DNA from 3 places in the Gracilibacillus sp. Marseille-QA3620 genome. Region 3 is predicted to be linked to each of the others. Evidence: predicted binding sites of a transcription regulator. Region 3 holds the regulator's gene; each other region holds the start of a gene.
The links. The regulator LexA, encoded in region 3, represses DNA repair genes until DNA is damaged. The targets are predictions, from matches to a motif close to CGAACATATGTTCG.
Positions count from the first base shown of each region.

Region 1: addB (helicase-exonuclease AddAB subunit AddB) is a predicted target of LexA. The motif match lies at 4,802-4,815, and genes of this name have one in related genera.
Region 2: ACY8DX_RS01470 (malate synthase) is a predicted target of LexA. The motif match lies at 4,850-4,863, and genes of this name have one in related genera.

Region 1 is NZ_CM143102.1:994,947-1,002,831, reverse strand. Features, by position in the region: gene addA (helicase-exonuclease AddAB subunit AddA) at 1-1,249, opposite strand, end outside; gene addB (helicase-exonuclease AddAB subunit AddB) at 1,242-4,721, opposite strand; gene ACY8DX_RS05080 (SDR family oxidoreductase) at 4,881-5,666, shown strand; gene ACY8DX_RS05075 (GNAT family N-acetyltransferase) at 5,715-6,125, opposite strand; gene ACY8DX_RS05070 (VOC family protein) at 6,288-6,719, opposite strand; gene ACY8DX_RS05065 (hypothetical protein) at 6,906-7,577, shown strand; gene ACY8DX_RS05060 (DUF1287 domain-containing protein) at 7,882-7,885, opposite strand, start outside.
Region 2 is NZ_CM143102.1:257,325-265,209, reverse strand. Features, by position in the region: gene ACY8DX_RS01485 (AraC family transcriptional regulator) at 1-694, opposite strand, end outside; gene ACY8DX_RS01480 (glycosyltransferase family 2 protein) at 1,180-2,727, shown strand; gene blaOXA (class D beta-lactamase) at 2,967-3,776, opposite strand; gene ACY8DX_RS01470 (malate synthase) at 3,943-4,797, opposite strand; gene ACY8DX_RS01465 (amidohydrolase family protein) at 5,162-5,434, opposite strand; gene groL (chaperonin GroEL) at 5,621-7,252, opposite strand; gene groES (co-chaperone GroES) at 7,313-7,597, opposite strand.
Region 3 is NZ_CM143102.1:1,979,977-1,987,861, forward strand. Features, by position in the region: gene ACY8DX_RS10060 (MarR family winged helix-turn-helix transcriptional regulator) at 1-22, opposite strand, end outside; gene ACY8DX_RS10065 (DEAD/DEAH box helicase) at 280-2,757, shown strand; gene ACY8DX_RS10070 (GNAT family N-acetyltransferase) at 2,999-3,583, shown strand; gene ACY8DX_RS10075 (nucleotidyltransferase domain-containing protein) at 3,580-4,290, shown strand; gene lexA (transcriptional repressor LexA) at 4,436-5,062, opposite strand; gene yneA (cell division suppressor protein YneA) at 5,227-5,544, shown strand; gene ACY8DX_RS10090 (YneB family resolvase-like protein) at 5,634-6,284, shown strand; gene ACY8DX_RS10095 (DUF896 domain-containing protein) at 6,361-6,591, shown strand; gene tkt (transketolase) at 6,735-7,885, shown strand, end outside.

The sequences.
Region 1 (7,885 bases), 990 kb from region 3:
CCTGATACTCATCGACGAGCACTTCCTTGAACTTCTTCCGGTACTCAAGGGCAACATTGCTTGGAATCCATTCCCCATTTTCTTTTGTTGCAAGGATTTCTAAAGCCATATGCTCAAGGTCTGAGAAATCCACGATGCCTCGTTCAAGCTTAGCTTGCGTGAATCTTTGCTGGAATGCTTGAACAAGCCGCGCAAGCGTGATGACATACGGTTTCATGTCTATCATGTCCTTGATGAAGCTCTCTTCTTTCCTGAAGAAGAGGTCATCAGCAATCGCCTTAATGGACTTCTTCACATTATCGCGAATCGTTTTCGCCCGCTTGGCAAGAGCTTCATCGCATGTGCCTTTACGGATGGATTTTGCCTTTACGAAGGCTGCCCCATTAAAGGCTTCAGACATCGCTGACCAGCCATTTTGCACGGATTGCCAAAGGCTGTCAATCACAGTCTCATCCGCCTTGAAGGTTTCCCCCAATGCAGCCGGACCCTCAGGGAGAAGGGTTAATTGGTACCCCTCCTCAATCATTTCCTTCGCTGCTTGAAGACGCATGTTAATATCAAATTCAAGCACCGGATAAAATGGCAGCTCCTCAATCTTCGCTGACGGGTCGACATTATACATGTCAGCCAAACCATTCAGCCATGCACTAGGATCAGGATTAGAGCGGGCAAAATCATCGAGCCTGCGGATAATTTCCAAGATGGTCCGGTCGCTTCGGTCATCTGTAAAAGCATCAACAAGTCGGAAAAAGTCCTCATTATCTGGAATGCCATACTCATCCTCAAGCATGTCCTCTAATGCCTCATCTCGAATTAGCTCCATTTCTGTCGCATCGCCGATTCGAAAGCCAGGGTCAATGTCGAGCAAATAATAATGGCTTCTGACAATCTCCAAGCAGAAGGAGTGAAGCGTGGAAATGGAAGCCTTATTCAAAAGCCCAAGCTGTTTGCGTAAATGTCTTGAACCAGGCTGGCGCTTAATTTCCTTTTCTAGCGCCTCCGCAATCCGGTGGCGCATCTCAGCAGCTGAAGCATTCGTAAAGGTTACTATTAATAGGCGGTCAACATCGAGTGGCTTCTCCTCAGAAATGACCTTCTTTATAATCCGCTCAACAAGGACGGCTGTCTTCCCGCTCCCGGCAGCGGCAGCAACAAGGATATCACTGCCGTCTGAGGCGATGGCCTTCCACTGGTCATCTGTCCAAAGCGCATCAGCGGGCTTTTTTGGCAACGGTGTTCGTTCATTCATCTGCTTCTTCCTCCTCTCTCAATGCAGTAAAGATGGCATCCTTCTTAGCTGGTTTTAATATTCGATAATCATTGCTCTCAAGAGACGGGTCAAATTGGCAGACGGTTTTATACTGGCAGAAGGTGCAAGGCATCTTATTCTGCAGCCGGTATGGTTTAATGTCTGAGACCCCGCTTGTGATAGCTGTTCCGGTATCTGTATAAATCTTCTTCATATGCTTGCTCAGAAGCGAGAACTCCTCTTCGCTCGCAATTTTGGAGGCGGCAGTGAACGTTCCATCCTTCTTGAAACCTGCAGGTACAATCAGTGATTCTCCGCCCTCTAAATCAGAGTCCATCATCTTGACGACCTCATCATCGCCAAGCAAGAGGCCCTTCATCTTGAAGCTCTTGAATACTTCTCGTTCTATTTGTTCAAGCGTATAGACGCCATTATTCTTAATCATTGGGTTATGGACGTGGAAGTACAATACCCCGGCAGGCTTTGCCTGTTTACCGACCAACAGCGGTGAATGTGTGACAGCAATATCCAAGTAAGTCAGCATCTGCAGGGCAATCCCATAATAAATCTCCGTGAAATTCAAATCCTTGGAGCTCGATTTATAGTCAACGATACGCAAGTACGTTCCATCTCCAACATCAGCCCGGTCCACTCGGTCAATCCGTCCGGCAAGTTCCATCTTCGTTCCATTCTTCAGGGAGAAGGTTAATGGCGGCAAATCTCCCCGCTTCCCGAAACCAAGCTCCAGCCCAATCGGGGAGAACTGGCTGTTTCTTGCCTGACCACTCAAGGTGATGGATGCCCGGCCGACAACATGCTCGAGCTTCCTCTTCAAATAATGGAACCGGTTCGAGGATAATAGAATTTCATTTTGCAGCTTTGGTGCCATCAGTTCGACCGCCTGGCGGGCAAGCTCTAAGCATTGCTCCTTCGTCATTGCTCCCCAAGTCGTTCCAGTTTTGATGATTTGTTCTGTCATCCACTGAAGCGCTCCGTGGAACATCTCTCCTATATCCGGCGCTTCTAGCTTGTACACTTCACGTTCGCGCAGCCGGAGTCCGTGGGATGTGTAATGAGCAAATGGACAGCTGTTAAAGAGTTCCATCCTTGAGACGCTTCCCTGGATGGTTTCCCCGTATAATTCCTGAGCCTTCTCATCAGGAATCTTCTTCGCCTTGTTCTCATAGGACAAAGCAGAGAGAACGAAGGCCGCCTGGTCTTTCATTGGACCGTCCTGGCGGTATTCATTGTAAACATCCCACCAAATATCAGAAACAGGATAATTTTTCTTCTTCTGCAGCAGCTGGCCGGCAAGGAACGATAGTGTCGATCTCGTATGAACGATATACTCAAGCTGGAGCTCATCACTCATTTCTGCCGGGTCATGAACGAAGAAGGTTTCTTTATTATGGGCAAATAAATCCTTGATTCGCTTGATATAGGATGAGGCGAGGAGCTGCTTGCCCTCATCATCTGCAAGCGGATAGGAGTAATACGTATAATCTGATGCGAGCAAGAATGCTTTATACGCAGCAAATTCCTCATCCAAAAGCTTGGTCTTAGAGGTCGGCGCAAGCTTCAGTCCAGCAGACTGCAGTGTTTCACGGTCCGCATCTGACAGGATGCCCTCGTCACTCATTCTCGATGGGATGACGCCTTCATTTAAACCGGCAATAAAAGCAATCTTCACGTTTTGTGGACGTGATAAATCGAGATTCGTGACAACGACTTGGTCAAGTGACGGCGGGATTAAGGAGAAATTCAGCGTTTCAATCCCGCTCTCCATAATCGCCGTGAAATTCTTCATCGTGATCGGCCTGTCACCGGCAATCTCGACAAACTGGTCAAGCAAATCGATGACACTATTCCACGCTTGTCCATGCTCGGCCGCATTGGTGAGCTGCCCTTCCTCTTCTCCCATTTCCGCAAGCCTCTCAAGCTTGGCTGGTACAGCCAGCTCATCAAGATATTGATAGAAGGCTTGGGCATAGTCAATTCCGAGCTTCGCCTTCTTAATTCGGTTCATGAGACGGCGGAGCGGTTCAGCTACCTCTTCCTTGATGGCATTGATTTCTGCTTCCATCTTTAATTCTGCATCGGTCTGAACCGTATCGACTAGTTCAAGGCCGCGATTACGTTTATACGTCCAAGTCTGCTTTTTCGTCCAGCGGTCCCCGTAATATCCTCTTGAGAGCACATAGTTTTCAAGAACAGCTGCCTTCTCGCGCGCTTGTTTCAAATCGGAGCCTTCGGCAAATAATAAATCCGTCTTAATGGCCCTGAAAACCGGCTCATACCGCCAGTTTGTCGAGAGAATCTCCATCGTGGAGCGAATAAGTTCAATAAGCGGGTGATTGAGCATCGGCCTCTTCTCATCAATGAAGAAAGGAATGCCGTAATCGGTGAATACGGTCTCCACTACTTCTGCATACTCCCCACTGTTGCGCGTTAAGACAAAAATATCCCGATAACGATACCCTTCACGTACCGATTTCAGAATTTTCCTTGCGATGCCCTCTACCTCTGCACGGCGATTGCCGGATGGACAGAACTCAAATTGAGCCTCCCCTTCAAAGATAGGGGCCGGACGGTTCGCGAACCATTGATCCAAATGCTGCATAGATTCATTCTCAATAAAACGATGCGGCTCAACAAATAGGCGATCCTCTTCAATCGGCACGCCATTATCCTGAGCAATCTGGTAAAGATCAAAATACGTCTCTCCTGTCATGCGGAACAGATGGAGAGGGTCCGGCATCTCGCTCTTGAATGGCTGATCAAGCGTTAAGGAAACCGTCACATTGCGGCAGGTTTGCATTAAGCTTGCCAGGATGCCGTATTCCTGTGTCGTAAAGCTGTAGAATCCATCCACATAAATCTCTGCATTACGTAAATAGGAGGATTCCGGGATTTTCTCCATCAGCAGGGTGAAGTAATCCTCTGTATCGACATATTTGCCTGTAAGTTCTTGTTCAAAGCCCTCATAAATCGCTGTTAAGTCATCCAGCTTGGAGCGAAGAATCGGTGACAGCTCTCCTTCTGATTTCTCCGCCATTTCAGCAGGCGTAAGGCAGTAACGCTTGCATTCCTTCAGCATCTCGTTTAGCTGAGCGATAAAGCCCTGCTTATCGCTGGAGCGCTTAAAGGTCGTCAGCTCATCCTTCTTTTCCTCGAGGATTTTGCGAATAACCATATTGACCCCGACATTGCTCAAATGCCGGCGCCCCATCCCGCCTGTCTCCTGCAGAATCTTCCAGGCGAGACGGCTGAAGCTGAACACCTGGGTGCGGATCATCCCGCCAAGTCCAGGTGTGTTAATCAGCTCAAGCTCAGCCTGAAAGGTCATTTGGTCTGGTACGATATATATAATAGAAGGACCTTCTGGATCTTCTGCCAGCTTGGTCCGAATTTCATCTAAAATGGCCGTGGTCTTCCCCGTGCCTGTTTTACCAATATAGAATTGTAAAGACATTTCTCAACTCCCCCTTTACATACCTATCGTCTATTTTACCATATCACCTCTTCCGCTCACGCATTCAAACCCCAAAAATGCAAACAAACATTCTGTTTTTTATTTCCAGCAACAGGGAATTAGGGAAGTGTACACAAAACCCCATTAGGAGGAAATCGAATGAGCAAAAGCATACTCATCACCGGAGCAGGTACCGGACTCGGTCGTGGAACAGCCTTTGGACTGGCACAGGCAGGCCACCGCGTGATTGCAACCGTTGAAATCACCAGCCAAGTCACCTCTTTACGAGAAGAAGCAAAGGAAAAGGGAATTGAGCTTGAGGTTATGAAGGTCAATATTAATGACCCAGGAGATTTGAGGGCAATGGAGCATTGTGATTTTGACATATTCGTTGCCAATGCCGCACTAGGCGAAGGAGGACCGATTGCTGAGATTCCAGTCCAGCGTCTGAAGGATTTATTTGAGACAAATGTATTCAGCACCTTAAAAACGGCCCAAATTGCTGCACGAAAATTTGTGCAAAAGCAATCCGGCAAAATCGTGTTCGTCAGCTCGATTGCCGGCTTAAGTGCCGCTCCTTATCTCGGTCCCTATTCGGCCACAAAACATGCTCTTGAAGCCATCGCCCAATCCATGAAGGAAGAACTGAAACCATTCAGTGTCCAGGTTGCCACCATCAATCCCGGGCCATACAAAACCGGATTCAATGACCGCATGGTTGAGGAACCGTGGAAATGGTACGACCCTAAGATTCACTTCACCACGCGAGAGCAATACGCCAAGGGAACCGAGGTGTTCGAAAAGCAATTTGCCCCTGAGGATATGATTGCGAAAATGGTTGAGGTCATCCCGGCCGAGCATCATGCCTTCCGCACCGTCTGGCCCGAAAGCTCTGAGAAGCAAGTCAAGGATTATGAACAAAAGATATGGGAAGATACGATTTAGACAAAATGAAAACGCCAGCGGGATCAAGGTATTCTCCCGCTGGCGTTTTTATTTTTCCCACTCTGGCATCGTGATTCTATATCCGCTGAACGAGCGGAATCCCAGCTGTTCATAATAGGTTTTGGATGTTGAACTGGCCAGCAGCTCCATCCGCGTCTTCGGATAGAAGCTATGGGCATGCTTCAGTAGGGCTTTTCCAATACCACAGCCGCGGTACTCCTTCTTCACAAGCAGCTCGCATACATAAAGGGTGACCACCCCATCTGTAAGACCGCGCATATACCCGGCCATCACTCCATTACATTCAGCTACGAAGGCGACATCAGAATGTTTCCAGGCAGCTTTTGTCTCCTCGGATTTCCCTGCTAGATTCGTCCATCCTTCCTCTTCATTTAACTGCTGTATATGGAAGAAATCCTTTTCTTCAAACCTTCGAATATACATTTGCTTCGGCTGCATAACGGCACCTCCGTATTTTGATGGCCAAAAATAATTCTATTGGTCCACCCAATGCAATCTCACTTTCCAATTATCTTCTCAATCATCAGCCCTACTCTAGATTATCCCGTTTGCAGAATAAGAAACCCGGCCATCTGGCTAAAGACAGAATCAGGAGAGAGATTAAAAAGAAATCATCGCACCGCGTTCATCAAATACGGATTCCGGATTCCACGCAATCTCCCAAAGATTGTTTTCAGGATCCGCAAAATAAGCTGTTCTCCCGCCCCAGAAGGCATCACTTGGTTCTCTTAAAATATTGCCGCCCGCTTTTCTAATCGTATCAATGGTTGTATCCACTTCCTCAGGTTTATTGACGTTGACAGCAAAGGATACTCCTCGAAAGGTATCTGCATTTTGATTTATTTCTACTCCCGCATCCTTAGCCAATTCCTCAATAGGAAACAGGGAAAGCAGGACGCCTGCCGTTTTAAAGACAGCGTAATGATCAGAGCTTGTCCCCGTTTCTTCCCAACCTAATTTTTTGTAAAACGAACGTAAATCAGGCACATTGGTTGTACCAATTGTAATCAAGCTAACCCTTTGCAAAACCATTAATAGTCCCTCCTCTTTGTTTTAAATACCATCTTCAACACAATGGTTCGTTAATCCTTCTTTCTGCCATTCCAATCTTCCGTTAACCTGCAAAAGGAAATGAACACCTGTTTCGTTACTGTACCTCCACAAGCAGGAAGAACCATCCATTTTATCGAATAAAAATGAGAGAAAGGAGGATTACTCATGAATTATCTAAATTTATTCCTTGCAGCCGGTATCTTAGCCGGAATTGGCTGCTATGCCATGACTTACTATATATCCAAATTGATTTCCCCGCTTTATCGATCGCTTATGGTCGGCGGGGCAGCCGTCATGCTTTTGTTGGCAAGCATTGCCCTCATCGGTGGATGGGATGGCATTCCGTTTGGTTTCATGGCCATCGGCATTGGCATCGTCAGTGTCTTGCTCGCTCTGACTATTCGCTTTCCGCTCATCAAGCGAATCGGGCTGGTTCTTCTGGCCGGCTGGGCAGGCCTCTTGCTCGTCACTCCATTGTTGGCAGGGGAAACAAACTATTGGGTGCTCGACAAGCAAGGAACTGATGGCTATACGGACTCTTCTCTTTCCAGCGAGTATGATGCCCTTCAGCGAAATGCGTCTGTCCGAGGTTATTCCATTCACACGATTTCAGAGGGCAATCCCGCTATCGTCCTCTCCCTTGGTGAGGTAATGAAAGGCTCTAACCTAGAAGTGGTAAACGTGGAGAACGAAAACAACCGAACCACTATCACGGTACGGAGTTTTGCGAATGGGTCCTCTGAGGCAAATCCAACCATTATGATTGGCTTAAATGAGCTGAAAGAAGAAATCATTGTCACCGATACCGATGGCACCCGTTATCCGAAACTGGACTGATGTCCAGTTTTTTATTGCCTGGATTTCTCAAACAGCTATGCTAATGTAACTATTATTATTTACAGACCCCCAGTCCGTTCTATCATTCTCATTAATACTTTTCTGCCAATCACTTCACTAAAGGTGACTTATGAAGCGTATAATCATTCTTGGTATAAACATGATGATATTCCAAACTATCTCTACGATAATATCTATTAGGACATCTTTAAGAAATCTGCCTGCTTTTCTGATTCTCCTCATCTTCTACTGACCCCTGCTATTCTTCTGACCTGGAGCAATAAATGCCCTTTTCTATTTTCAATCAA
Region 2 (7,885 bases), 1.7 Mb from region 3:
GAGAAATATAGTATTTACTGAGATTTAACTCTTTCGCGATTCGTTCTAAGCTGATTTTTTCACAATAGTGTTGATTGATCCATGAGGCAATATTATCCGCCTGCCGTTTCTTTTCGATGTTTTTTGGCTCAACTCGGAAATATTGACTTGCACTCATTTTATAAATCTTCATGAGGAGCTGAAGAAATTCAAGCTCTATTTCAGCCTTTAATAAGACATTTACCTGGCCTGTACATTCAAATTCCCGATGAATTTCTTCCAGTTGTACTGCGAGCCACCTGATTTTCTTGGACACATACTGACCTGAATCATCAAATCCTGTCCTAAGTATGCAAGTGTTCATTTTTTGGAAGGGAGACAGAAGGTTTGGCATCCCCAATCTAGACATAATCTTTTCCCACCAAGCCGGTGAGAAATGAACCATACTCCTCACATAGGTTTCAGGAGAGGGTGTATTGGCCTTATGTAAAGTCAATCCATCCAACAAAACAATATCCCCTGGCTGTAAATCGTATATAGCATCTTGAATAAAATAGTTACAATGCCCTTCTTCAAAAACATAAATCTCATATGTACTGTGGGTATCAAATCGATTCTCTGACATAGCTTGATTTAATCCTTGAAGACGGTAAAAAGCCATGATTGATTCATCTAATACTTTAGGTTGATAACAGTCTGTTGCCCATCGATTCACTACTATTCACACTCCCGGAAGTCAGCATTCTGAAGGAAATACCTCGAACACCTATTACCATACTAGTATACCAAAAGAAAAAAAGCATTTTACGAAAGTGCTTTCTTTTCCTTTTTTTTTGACTTAAATTGTGCTTGACTTTATCTGGGTTACATAGCAAAAAGGCTTCTGAAAAGATGGTGTCCTTTTCAGAAGCCTTTTTCATTGAAACTATAGATTGCAGTACTTGATTAGGGATACCATTTAAACAATTACAGAATACCTGCTATTATCCCCTCCCTGAAATCTTCATCTATAAATGCACAGCAAGATTGTAGTTATGATCGGATAAATAAATATCTTTATATAGTTACACTAGCAAGAGGAATCCTCTAAATTTTAACAGAAAGCAGATTCCTAAATTACCCTTTTATTCCATTAACTTGATATTAACCTTTCAATCTTTTATGCTAAATAAGTAAGAAATCCTATTTAGGGGTGCCGCTATGAAAACATTTAACTACAGACACTCAGCAATGGAGCTTCTATTAACTAGAGAACTAAACATTATTAATAATCCACAATCACTGAAGAACAAACTGTTTTCAAAACGAAAACTGATTACGGTTGTATGTGCCGCCTACAATGCCGAAAAATCTATAAGCAAAATGATTGAATCTATTATTAATCAAAGCCTCGATTTTGAAAAGATTGAACTTATCATTGTAGATGATGGTTCTACGGATAATACCGCTTCAATAATTCGGAATTTCACAAAAAGTCACCCAAATATATCCTTGGTTATCCTCAACCAAAATACCGGAACTCCAGGCATTCCGAGGAATATTGGCATTGAACTTGCAACTGGAAAATACATCTCATTCATAGATGCAGATGATTGGTTTCATCCAAATGGTTTGAAGGCACTTAGTGACATCCTAGAAGAAACAGGAGACACCTATGCTGTCGGCAAAACGATAAAAGTTAGTACACATGGCGAAAGCATTATTGGAGAATGGCAATCCAATAAAGAAAGAAGACGCGTGTCTCCTTTTGACATCCCATATTTCTTCTATCATATGGGACCACATGCTAGAATGATGAGAACCTCTCTTCTACATGACCACCATATCGGGTTTCCTGAAATGAAGTTCGCTGAAGATAAGTTATTCTTCTTCGATGTTCTATTAAACAGTCCATCCGTTTCAACAACAATGGAACCGATCTATTATGTAAATCGTTTGGACGACAATAATCAATCTCTCACAAAAGTAACCAGTGTTCTTGATAAAAGAGCTTCTGACTTAAAAGTAATTCAACACATCAAAGACCAACACCTTCCTGTTCATCAAGAGAAAGTACTACTCAATCGGATTTATGAATATGATTTCCTGCGTACCTTTGACAGCATGGCATTCGTCAATTCCACGGAAAAGGAAAAGTTCTTTGAACTGCTTGAACAGGCGTATCAAACAACACAAGACTTATCCTATAACTTTCTCGACCACATCGAGCATCCGACATACAAGCTCGCAATGGAGCTATATGTTGACGGACGGACAGAGGAATTCACCAAACTGTTCACCTGGATGAAAAGAGATAAGTACAATAAATACATCATTCAAGATGATATCGCCTATTATGAAGTACCATTCTTAACCGGTAAACACAAGCTACTCGAGATTCCTATGTATGTAAGAGCGCTAGACTCTTATTATGCGGATAAAAAATTTATCCAACATATAGAAATCTTTAGCAGAAATATAAAGCAAATCAATTCCGTCCTCATCCGGGATAGAAACCGAATTGATAATGACCTGGAATGTGAATTGAAATTTGTTCCTGGCTCTAACTCAATCGCTTACTTTGAAGTTGATATTCCAGTTATCGAACAGTTACAGAACTCCTCCTTCACTTTGTTCCTGAAGTATGCGGACTATAGACTATCAAATATTAAGAAGATTAACAAAACAAAAATCAACTACAAAAATAAAACGATAGAATTCTACATCACTATCGCAAATAATTTAGGACTTTCATTAAAGGATAAATAACTGAATGATACACCCAAGAGGGCTGTTCCACTAATCCCTTTTGAATTATGTAACTAGAGATGTCAAAAGGCAGAAATATTGTATTTAACAACATTTCTGCCTTTTATTTATAACTGGTAACTGTCCATTCATCTCTCTTCTCAATCTCTCTAGTATCACTCACTATCACAGCTTCATTGCCGGCTATTTCATGCTGACATAAGGCCCATCCATGGTTATATGATCTTTAGCAGGCTCACTCACTCACCCATCAATCCATACTTCTCTAAGATTTCCAATGTAATCCCCTTAGCATCTGCACTCGTGCCATCAATATTTGCCGCAAAGCTGTATGCCCTCTTATCGTTCTTAATAAAACCTACATACCAGCCTATGCCGGACCCTTGTCCTGTTTTCCCGTAAAGGATATAGTCATCCCCTTCATCCTGAATCATCATGCGTTTAACAGTCTTCATGACATCCTGGTCAAAGGGAAGTTCCTCTCTATAAAGGCTTTCTAGGAATTCAACCTGCTCTACTGGCGAAATCTTAAGCGAGCTGCTTAACCAGAACTGATCAATTCCTCCGCTGATATCTTCGTTTCCATAAGATATCTTATGCACCCATTCATCCATTCGATCCATCCCTATATCACGCGCCATCGCCTGATAATACCACACGACAGAATTCCTCATGGCAGACCCAAGCACATGATCCTGATTCCAGACCGGAATTTCCCTTTCGATTCCATCCCAATACTTAATATCATATTCATCCTCTACCGCTCCAACCTGGAGCCCAATCAATGAATTTGGCACCTTGAAGGTAGACTGAGGAGCAAATCGCTCATTAGCTCGGCTCTTGTTATACACAAAGGTCTTCTCATTTCTCAAATCCCGCAATACGAATGTCCCGTTAATATCCTTAAAATATTCTTCCACCTTAAAATCCTTTACCTTTGAATTCCCTTTAGCTGCACCTGCTTCACTAAGCGGTTGACCATTCGCAAATGACAGAAAAACAACACTAATCAATATCAATATGACGTACAGACCCTTTCTCTTTTTCATCATTCATTCACCTCTCGAAGTGTAGTTTTGGTCCTTTATGTACTATTCGATAAAGCAGCAGACAATCCTTTTTTTGTAAAATAGCCAACTGTACGAGGTCAAAAAAAAGAAGCCTCCCACAAGTTACTTGAACTCATGAGAAGCTTCTCTCCATTCATTTAGTTTTCTAAGCACGCATTAATACGCCATTCCGCTTTGGTATCTCCTGCTCAGCTATCTGATTCATTTTACAATAATGGTCAAAAAATTGTTGTGCCAGCTCTCGCTCATTTGGATCCCTTTTCAATGAAATGATATCAAGCAAGATTTGAGCCATCCATAAATTATCGAAATAACGGTATTTCCCTGTATTCCATGTCATTTTATCCGGAGATTTTTGATTAACATAATACTCCCAGAAGCGAAGCTGATCTGACTCCTCTTCGGTAAGCTGGATTCTGTATTTGGAATGAGCAGGAATAGTCCCATCCTTACAAAGCTTGCCGATAAATTTTTCATTTACCATATAGACGCCTAAAATACGTCTGTCTTTTTCAGGCATGCCGGGGTCGATTGCCGTTAACAGGACCGCACTATTTTGGTGCAGGCGGACCGGCTTGTTCGGATTCCCCTTGTTACTGCCACTTTTTATGACCCCTGAAAAGACTCTCCACTCTGAAAAGGCAAGATTTCTCTCTTCTTTATCACACCAAAAAACCATTTGTGATTCAGGATGGAGCTTATGATTTTTCATTAGTTTTTCGTGTTCTATTCGAAGCTCTTGTTTTTTTTGCTGCAGCTTTTTTTCCTCTTCCTTTTTCCATTCTTCCTCTCTTCGTTCATCTTCTTTCTTTTGTATAATTTTCTCGAGTGACTCCGCATCACTCTTATCATGTATTTTTAAGTGCTTTCCAAATACATCAGGGAAAACAAATAGTTTATTTTCTGATTCGAAATTTATTTCAATGCTAGAATCATTATGCTTAACGATACTTCCCATGCCAAAACGCTTGTGTGTAACTTTCTTATTGATCAGATTCATTATTCAAGTCCTCCTTGAGAATAAAAACTTGGTTACCGAGAATTTTAAAGCTCACACAATTGTTTGACTTCTTTCTTCCGTTTATAAAAGGATATAAAAAAACGTATCCAAATTCTATCTTCACACGGTTCAACGGAATTTGAAATACGGATAATAAACAACTGTAAGACTATTATAACATTTTTTACTAAATAAGCAAATTTATTATTGACATAATATTTTATTTTGAGTTAAAATTAAATTTTATTATCTACAAAAACATAAAATAAATCATACTATATAACAAATAATCACATTAACAAGAGCGTATATCCCCTCGGATATACGCTCTTATTTGGAGAAACTAATCAAAGAGAGAGGACGATCATTCGATTATCTCTCTTATCCCATTGCTTAACGCCATGCTATTGAATCCGCACTGTTCCATGGCCAAAGCAAGCTCTTCTCTTAATTGCTTGATATCAAAATCGATCAATCGCTTCCCTGCGATGAAGACATCTCTTGCATTGCCGGCATTCGCAGAGTATACCAACGCTGAATAAAGGTCAAAGATAGGAAACATATTAACAGCATCTGTTTCTACTAGGATGAAATCGGCTTGTTTCCCTGCTTCAATCGAACCAATCTGCTCCCCCATCCCTAACACCTTTTGGCTTGGTGCCTGTCACTCCCCGATATTTGTCGAATACCCCTTCAAACCTAAAGAAGCATCCCGCAAGTTTTTCAACTTGTGAGATGCTTCTTTGAATGAGGTAGACAGAGGAACTTAGGCTTAAACCGCGGCGTCCTGCCGCGAGACTTTAGCCACCACGTCCTGTGGAAGTTACATCATGCCGCCCATTCCGCCCATGCCACCCATGTCAGGCATTCCGCCGCCAGCGTTTTCTTCTGGCTTGTCAGCAACAACTGCTTCAGTTGTTAAGAACATAGCTGCAACAGATGCTGCGTTTTGAAGTGCAGAACGAGTTACTTTCGTTGGGTCAACGATACCAGTTTCAATCATGTTTACCCATTGGCCGTTAGCTGCGTTGAAGCCGATGCCGATTTCTTCGCGTTTTAAACGGTCTACAACAACAGATCCTTCTAGGCCTGCATTGAATGCGATTTGGCGAACTGGTTCTTCTAGTGCACGAAGAACGATGTTTACGCCTGTTTGCGCGTCGCCTTCTAGTTCGATTTCAGCTACTTTGTTGTACACACTTACAAGTGCAGTACCACCACCAGCTACGATACCTTCTTCAACAGCGGCACGAGTGGAGTTAAGTGCGTCTTCGATACGAAGTTTGCGTTCTTTTAGTTCTGTTTCAGTAGCGGCGCCAACTTTGATAACGGCTACACCGCCAGCAAGTTTAGCAAGACGCTCTTGAAGTTTTTCTTTATCGAATTCAGAAGTTGTTTCTTCTAATTGTGAACGGATTTGGTTGATGCGAGCACCGATTTCGCTTGTTTCGCCAGCGCCTTCGACGATTGTTGTTGTTTCTTTCGTTACAACAACTTTTGCAGCGCGTCCAAGAGAATCTAGTGTCGCGGATTTAAGGTCGCGTCCTAGTTCTTCTGTGATTACTTCACCGCCAGTTAATGCAGCGATATCTTCAAGCATTGCTTTACGACGGTCGCCGAATCCTGGAGCTTTAACCGCTACAGCATTGAATGTTCCGCGAAGTTTGTTCACAACAAGTGTTGCTTGCGCTTCACCTTCAACATCTTCTGCGATCAACAATAATGGTTTGCCTTGTTGAACAACTTGCTCAAGGACAGGAAGTACTTCTTGGATGTTGGAAATTTTCTTGTCAGTGATTAAGATGTATGGATTTTCAAGGACTGCTTCCATTTTGTCAGAGTCCGTTACCATGTATGGAGAAGAATATCCGCGGTCGAATTGCATACCTTCAACAACATCTAGCTCAGTTGTGAATCCTTTAGATTCTTCGATTGTGATAACGCCGTCGTTGCCAACGCGTTCCATCGCTTCAGCAATCAATTGACCTACTTCTTCGTCAGCAGAAGAGATTGCCGCAACCTGTGCGATAGAAGCTTTGCCTTCGATTGGTTTAGAGATAGCTTGTAATTCTTCGATTGCAACAGAAACAGCTTTCTCGATTCCTTTACGTACGCCCATTGGGTTAGCGCCAGCAGTTACGTTCTTTAATCCTTCACGAATCATCGCTTGAGCAAGAACAGTCGCAGTTGTCGTACCGTCACCAGCGATTTCGTTTGTTTTGCTTGCTACTTCAGCAACAAGCTTCGCACCCATGTTTTCGAATGCATCTTCAAGCTCAATTTCTTTCGCGATTGTTACACCATCGTTTGTGATAAGCGGAGAACCGAATTTCTTCTCAAGTACAACATTGCGTCCTTTCGGTCCAAGTGTAACTTTTACTGTATCAGCTAATGCGTCAACCCCGCGAAGCATAGCGCGGCGTGCTTCTTCACTAAATTTAATGTCTTTAGCCATTCGTAAATTACCTCCTCAAAATTTTGTAGTATGATATTTTTTAACCGACATTAGCTTTGCTTATCCGATTACAGCTAAAATGTCGCTTTCACGTAAAATTAAGTATTCGTTGCCTTCGTATTTCACTTCAGTACCTGCGTATTTAGAGAAGATAATGTGGTCGCCTTCGGATACTTCCAATCCTACACGCTCCCCATTCTCAAGGACACGGCCTGTGCCTACCGCTACGATTTTGCCTTCAGATGGTTTTTCTTTGGCAGTGTCAGGTAACACGATGCCGCTTGCAGTTTTCTCCTCTTGTGCGACAAGTTCAATCACAACGCGATCTCCTAGTGGCTTTAACAAGTAAAACTACCTCCTTAAAGTTATCTCCATTTTTATTAGCACTCATTAGGTATGAGTGCTAACACAATTTATATATTAAATAAAGACTATCTGATTTGCAAGAGATATGAGCGAAAATTTTAGAAAATTTTATAAGGTCATTTTCTCCGCTTTCACTTGGGCTAGTATACCCCTTTGCAGGGCAGATTATGTTATATATAAAGGGAAAAGTTTTGCAATTGTACCTAAGGGGGAAAAACGGGTAGAATGATGGTGTAGCTTTTTCGTATTGGGCTGACATTAAGCCCG
Region 3 (7,885 bases):
GCTCTTTTTGGGAATTCTTCATTATAGCACCTCACTTATAAAAGCATCTTTCGGAATTATATAGCTAGCTATATAATCTGTCAACTACCTTCAATTCTATCGTCGCATTTCTTGGGTTAACGAAATGAAGCAGTACGGTTTGGAATCGAAGTATCTTTTGAGCTTCCATTCCAAACCGTAAAAATATTATGTAAACAAAAACAAATTTCGATTTTTCCTGTGACTTCTGTATATAATGATACCTATATAGAAGAAGTAATATGTTGATGGGAGTACTGAATGGTGGATATTTTGGAAAAAGGGTACATCGCTGCCGTAGAAAAAGCAAAGAATGATGTACTGAATGATCTATATCTTTATTTCGAACAAACGGATGAAAAGCCTACGTTCGATGAGTATATGCGTTATACCGGCGGCCGCTTTGAGCAAATTTGGCGATTGGCCTGGAAGAGCAAGACTGTCCAGCGCATGAACCGGTATGAGAAGCTCCGATTTTTGGAGAGCCGTGGTTTGTCAGCAGACGGCTTATCCAAAAAAGGCATCAATAAGCTGATTGAACAGGAGCTTGATGGCTACCGTACATTTGATCTGCATAATTGGGTCGTTGATTATTTTAAACAATCCCCGCATTTATGGGATGAATTATATGAGGATGTGAAGGTGAAGAAGCAGAAGGAATACTTCGAGACCCGCATCTTAAAGGATAGTATGCTGGATAGTTTAATGCAGGCACGGATGAAATTATACATCTTCCTGCGAGCGGATGTGGCAAAGCATTTAGCGTTTGAGCTGGAGGGGATTCCAAAGGCAAATCTTCATGGGGCAAAGACGCTCGCTGATCTTTTTCACCTGGATATTCAGCGAAGCGACGGTGAATGGGTGCTTGAGGATTTTGAACTGGAGGCATTCATTGGAAGGCTGACCTATGAGAGAATCATTCCAGCTATTCAAAACAGTCTGCCAGATGAATTGAAGGAACAGTACGAGCTGCTAAGCGGTGAGAAAATCAGCCGCCATCTTATATGGCAGCTGATTGGCGGTAGGATTGAGGAGTTAGAATGGGAATTCCAGGAGGAACTCGAACAGGAGCAGGTAAATGAGCTGCTGGAAGCGGCGGCGATTCCCTTTCAGTATGAGACCCATTACCGGCTGTATCACGAGCAGGCGGAAAACCGAGAGCGCAAACGGGCCGAAGAGCTTGCGGAGCAAAGAAGGCTGGAGGAGGAAAAGAACCGACAGCTGGAGGACATCTTCGGCAAGGAATACCGGACCTCCATTTATCAAAATACGCGGTATGTGCTTCATATCGGAGAAACGAATACCGGCAAGACATATCAGGCATTGAAACAGATGAAGGCCGCACCTACTGGTATTTATTTGGCTCCATTGAGGCTTCTCGCGCTCGAGGTCTATGAGGCGTTAAGAAGCGAGGGTATTTCCTGTGCCCTGAAGACTGGGGAAGAGGAGAAGCATATGGAGGATGCGACTCACTTCTCCTGCACAGTCGAGATGTTCCATGAGAAGGATTATTATGACGTGATGGTCATAGATGAGGCGCAGATGATTGCCGATAAAGACCGTGGTTTCTCCTGGTACCGTGCCATTCAAAAGGCTCATGCGAGGGAGGTCCATATCATTGGAAGCCATAGCGCGAAAAAGATGCTATTGAACATGCTTGAGGGAAATGATGTGGAGCTGCATGAATATCACCGGAATGTCCCTCTTAAGGTGGAGGAAAAACCGTTTAAGCTGTCTCATGTGAAGCAAGGGGATGCCTTGATTGTCTTCTCACGCGCGAAGGTGCTCCAGACAGCCTCCCGACTGGAAAGGGACGGTCATAAGGTCAGCATCATCTACGGAAGCATGCCCCCTGAGACAAGGGCTAAGCAGATGAAGCGATTCATTGATAAGGAATCAAAGGTCATCGTTTCAACGGATGCCATCGGAATGGGATTAAACCTGCCAATCCGCCGTGTCGTCTTCCTTGAAAACGAGAAATTTGACGGAACGAGAAGAAGGATGCTCACCTCCCAGGAAGTAAAGCAGCTAGCTGGACGTGCCGGCAGGAAGGGTCTCTACAACGTCGGTTTGGTTGCCTTTACCTCGCAAATTGACGTCATGACAAGACTTTTAGAGGATGAGGATAAGTCGATCAATACCTTCACGATTGCCCCGACCCAGCAGGTGTTTGACCGGTTTGCCCGCTATCATTCTTCCCTTGAGCATTTCTTCTACCTATGGGGAGAATTCAAAAATCCACATGGGACGAAGAAGGCGCCGCTGACTCAGGAACGGGAGTTGTATGAGCATATCCGAAACACCGATATTGAACGACGGTTCTCGCCAAGTGATTTATACGGATTCCTGCATCTTCCGTTCTCAAGCAATGAACCAGCATTGGTGCGGCAATGGATGGCCAACATGAAGGCCGTCATTCATAACTCAGACCTGCCAGAGCCCATTATGAAGCAGGATACACTGGATGAATTGGAGCTTTCCTATAAATCCATCGGCCTTCATTTATTGTTCCTTTACCGGCTGGGACGGAAAACGGAGGCCTATTATTGGGAGCGGATCCGGGAAGAAATCAGTACACGTGCTCACTCAAAGCTCCGGACAGATGTGAAGAAATATCAGAAGAAATGCCGATCATGCGGCAAGTCACTGCCTGGTGAGTACCCCTATAATATTTGCCAATCCTGTTATGATGACAGGCTGCTGCAAAGGCATCATTATCGGGGCAGAAACTTTAGATAAAGTGAAACGACCATCCGTGAGTGTTTTTCCCCCGTGGATGGTTAGTTGAGCCAATTGGGCTTTTATGGACAGTTGACCTCTCACGAAAGCATCTCGATGATCCTGCAGGTTAGTGGGAGTTTTACGGTCCGTAAATGCGGGATAAACAAAAAGCAGCATTCCATGAATTTTGTGGGTGCTGCTTTTTTCGGTTTTTTCAAAAATATTTTATAATGAGAGAAAAGAGGGTGAGGTGTGGGCAGTGAAGGTGGAGGATGTGTTCGGTTCATTTCCTGCTTTAGAAACGGAACGGCTGTTATTGAGAAAGCTGACGAAGGACGACGCGCAAGATGTGTTTGAGTATGGCTCTGACCCTAAGGTCACGAAATACGTGACGTGGAACACGCATCAATCATTGAAAGATACCCGAGAATTTATGGAGTTTTCCTTAGGGAAATATGAGAATAAGGAACTCGCTCCATGGGGAATGGAATGGAAAGAGAACGGCAAGCTGATTGGGACAATCGATTTCATCTCATGGGACATTCGTAACCGAGTGGGGGAGATTGGCTATGTCCTATCACGTGATTACTGGGGAAAAGGCATCACGACAGAGGCAGCAAAAAAAGTGATTGAGTTTGGATTTGAGGAAATGGATTTAGTGCGTATCCAGGCTCGATGCTCTACAGAAAATGCAGGCTCTGAGCGGGTGATGCAGAAAGCTGGGATGAGCTATGAAGGCATTATTCGGAAAGGGTTGTTCGCTAAGGGAAAACATCATGACTTGAAGCTGTATTCCATTTTGCGAGAGGAGTACGATGCTAGAGGCGGAGGGAGAAAGAAATGAATAAACGACTGGACCCGTTAAGCGCTTCTATGAGGATTATCGAGAAATATTTCCCGGATTGTCACGGAGCAATCCTGTCCGGCAGCGCAGCTCGCGGGGAAGTGACAGAGACATCGGATTTGGATATCATCGTTTTTGATGACCGTCTCCAGCACTCCTATCGTGAGTCATTCATCGATTTTGGCTGGCCCATTGAGGTATTTGTCCATAATTTGACCTCTTATCAGATTTATTTCGAGCGTGATTGCCGGGACGGAAGGGCTTCCTTGCCGCGAATGATAGCTGAGGGAACGGTGTTGAAGGATATGGGAGCGTTGATGAAGATTCAGGAAGAGGCAAAGGCATTGCTAATGAATGGCCCAGAGGTGTGGACACAGGATACGATTACATACAAGCGGTATTTTATCACAGATCTATTGGATGATTTAATAGGAAGTCAAAATCGAGGGGAACGCATCTTTATCGCTGGGAGTCTGGCTGAACGATTGAGCGAGTTTGTGCTTAGGACAAATAGGCAATGGACGGGCTCATCTAAATGGATGATTCGCTCTTTGTCCCAGTATGATAAAGAATTGGCGGATGGTTTTATGGAAGCTTTTGATTATTTCTATAAAACGGATGACACGAAACCGATTGAAAGGGCAGCAGCCAGTATACTTGAACCGTATGGCGGAAGGCTGTTCGAGGGTTTTTCACTAGGAAAATAGAATAGGAAGAAGCACATTGCTTGAGCTTATCTCAAGCATTTTTTTGTGCGGTTATGCTGCATAAACTCTAGTAAACATTCATATAGTCTACTAAGAATCTAGCAACTGAAGGAAAAAACCAGCCGTTTAATAGGCTGGCTCTTGATTAGTGAATATTTCTGTATAGGCCGATGACTTTTCCTAAAATGCTGACATTTTGAAGGATAATGGGGTCTAGCATAGAGTTCTCCGGCTGTAAGCGGAAATGATTCTCTTCCTTAAAGAAACGTTTAACGGTTGCCTCGTCATCCTCTGTCATAGCGACGACAATCTCGCCGTTGTTGGCTGTATGCTGCTGGCGGACGATCACATAGTCGCCGTCAAGGATGCCGGCTTCAATCATACTGTCTCCCATGATTTCAAGCATGAACACGTTCTCATCTGCCGGTGCCATATGCTCAGGTAGTGGGAAGTACTCCTCAATGTTCTCGATCGCGGTGATAGGCTGTCCTGCTGTAACCTTACCAATAAGAGGAACACTAACGGAGTTTGCTTTTGGAATATGATCATGCGGATCCATATCAAGAATCTCAATGGCACGCGGTTTCGTTGGGTCACGTCGAATGAGTCCCTTGCTTTCCAGCCGAGCTAAGTGTCCGTGAACGGTTGAGCTTGAGGCAAGTCCGACTGCTTCCCCAATCTCCCTTACGGAAGGCGGATACCCCTTCGTCCGAACTTCTTCTTTAATGTATAGTAAAATATCTTGCTGTCGCTTTGATAGTTTTGTTGTCATCTCCCGCACCTCTTTATCTGATCTTTGTCGTTATTATATCATGAGGGGAACACTAGTACAAACATAAGTTCGATTTTTCTTGTTGACACGAAACATTTGTTCGGTTTATACTGAATTTACGAAAGGCGAACATATATTCTTATTTTGTGGAGGGATTTTTACATATGAAACACGTTTGGTCTTCTTACTCATATACCATCATTTTTACGGTTGGACTTTTTCTTTTGATTTTATTGGCGACTGTCACGAATTTTGAAAAGAGCGATGATCAATATATGAAAGTGACGGTTGAGAGCGGAGATACGTTATGGGCTATGGCAGAGCAGTACGAGGATGCGAATATGTCTACGACGGAATTTGTCAAATGGGTTCGAGAGGCTAATGAACTTCAAACTACCCACATTAAAGAAGGCCAAACGATTATCCTTCCGATTGAAAAGAATGCGGATATCCTGCATTTGGCAGACTCAAATAAAGAATAAACGCTATAATGAGACTAGTGAAGGCCGGGGCATTCGTTCCGGCCTTCCATGCATATCTCAGGAAGAAATTATAGAGAATGGTGAGAGAAATGAAGGTTGGAATTTACTGCAGGGTCAGTACAGAAAAGAGCACACAGGAGACCTCTCTTGATAGACAGGAGCAGGAATTAACCCAGCTTGCCGCAATGAAAGGCTTTGAGGTCGTCACGATTGAGAAGGAGCAGGCGAGCGGCTATGACTTGGAGAGGGAGGGAATCCTGGTCCTGCTCGAGCAAATGCGCAATAAAGAAATAGAAGGGCTTCTTATTCAGGATGAAACACGGCTAGGCCGGGGGAACGCGAAGATTGCCTTGATGCACTGCATCTATAAGGAGGGCATTAAGCTATATACCGTGACACATAACGGTGAGCTTGAAGTGTCTGAAACAGATGCCATGCTCCTGCAGATCATCAGCATTGTTGAGGAATATCAGCGCAAGCTGCAAAACAGCAAGATTCGCAGGGGGATGAAGCGGGCTATAGAGAATGGCTACAACCCTGCCAAGAATTTGTCGAATCAGCATGTCGGCGGCGGCAGGGAGCGTTCAGAGGTCCCAATCCAAGAGATTATCGCCCTAAGAATCAAAGGGCTGACATTTGCCGAGATTACGGAGAATTTAAATCGCAGAGGCTATGAGGTCTCAAAAGCAACGGTTCATCGCCGCTATGCGGAGCATGCCGAAAAACAAAAGCATGTATAATAGATACTTCTTGAAATAGTGTCGGTTTTTCTATACGATGTCAGTAATTGATTTTTTAGGAAAAGGAGCAATATACATGCTGCCAAAAAGCAAAATTAATCGAATTAATGAATTATCCAAGAAGGCGAAGGAAGGCAGCCTTACAACAGAGGAAGCGAAGGAACAATCCTTGCTGCGCGCTGAATATTTAGAGGCTTTCCGTGCTTCCATGAGAAAGACAATTGAGGGAGTAACCATCATTGACCCAGAAGGAAATGACGTGACACCGGAAAAGGTTAAGCAAATCCGCAATAAAAGACTTCATTAATGGGTAAGAGATAGTAGGAGCTTCCACTCTTCGTTGAAATTTTTGTCAATTCTGTAGAATTGGGTAAATAATGTTGTCAATATAACTTTGTTTCATTTATAGTAAGACTGAAGTATGTTAATCGGAAAGGATGTAGACTGACTATGTTTACTGAAAAGGATCAATTAGCGATTACAGCTATTCGTACACTTTCAATTGATGCAATCGAAAAAGCCAATTCTGGTCACCCAGGGATGCCGATGGGCGCTGCGCCTATGGCCTACACATTATGGACTCGTTTCATGAACCATAATCCAAATAATCCAGAATGGTTCAACCGTGACCGTTTTGTGTTATCTGCAGGGCACGGATCCATGCTTTTATACAGTCTTCTTCACTTATCCGGATATGGACTTGATATGGAAGAAATCAAGAATTTCCGTCAATGGGATTCTAAAACACCTGGCCACCCGGAATATGGCCACACTCGCGGGGTTGAAGCAACGACTGGTCCACTAGGGCAAGGGATTGCAATGGCTGTTGGGATGGCAATGGCTGAACGTCATTTAGCCGCAACTTACAACAAAGAGAACTATGAAGTAGTCGACCATTATACATACAGCATCTGTGGAGATGGCGACTTAATGGAAGGCGTATCTGCAGAAGCAGCTTCATTGGCTGCACACTTGAAGCTTGGCCGTTTAGTCGTTCTATATGATTCAAATGACATCTCCCTTGATGGGGAATTGAGCATGAGCTTCTCTGAAAGCGTAGCGGACCGCTTTAAGGCGTATGGCTGGCAATATATCCGTGTAGAAGACGGCAATGATTTGAGTGAGATTGCCAAAGCGCTGGAAGAGGCAAAAACAGATCTTGATCGTCCAACTATGATTGAAGTCAAAACAGTCATTGGTTATGGAGCACCGAATAAATCCGGTAAATCTGCCGTTCATGGCGCTCCGCTTGGCGAAGATGAAATGAAGCTGACGAAAGAATACTATAAATGGACATTCGAAGAAGACTTCTATGTACCTGAAGAAGTATATGAGACATTCAAAGATACAGTTATTGAAACAGGCGCTAAGAAAGAAGAGGAATGGAACCAATTATTCGCAAGCTATAAGGAAGAGTATCCAGAGCTTGCTGCTCAGCTTGAAACAGCTATCAATGGTGAGCTTCCAGAAGGCTGGGATAAAGACATTCCCGTTTATGAAGCAGGCAAGGCTGTTGCAACACGTAATTCCGGCGGCGAAGTGCTGAACGCCATTGCGAAAAATGTACCATCCTTATTCGGAGGTTCCGCTGACTTGGCTGG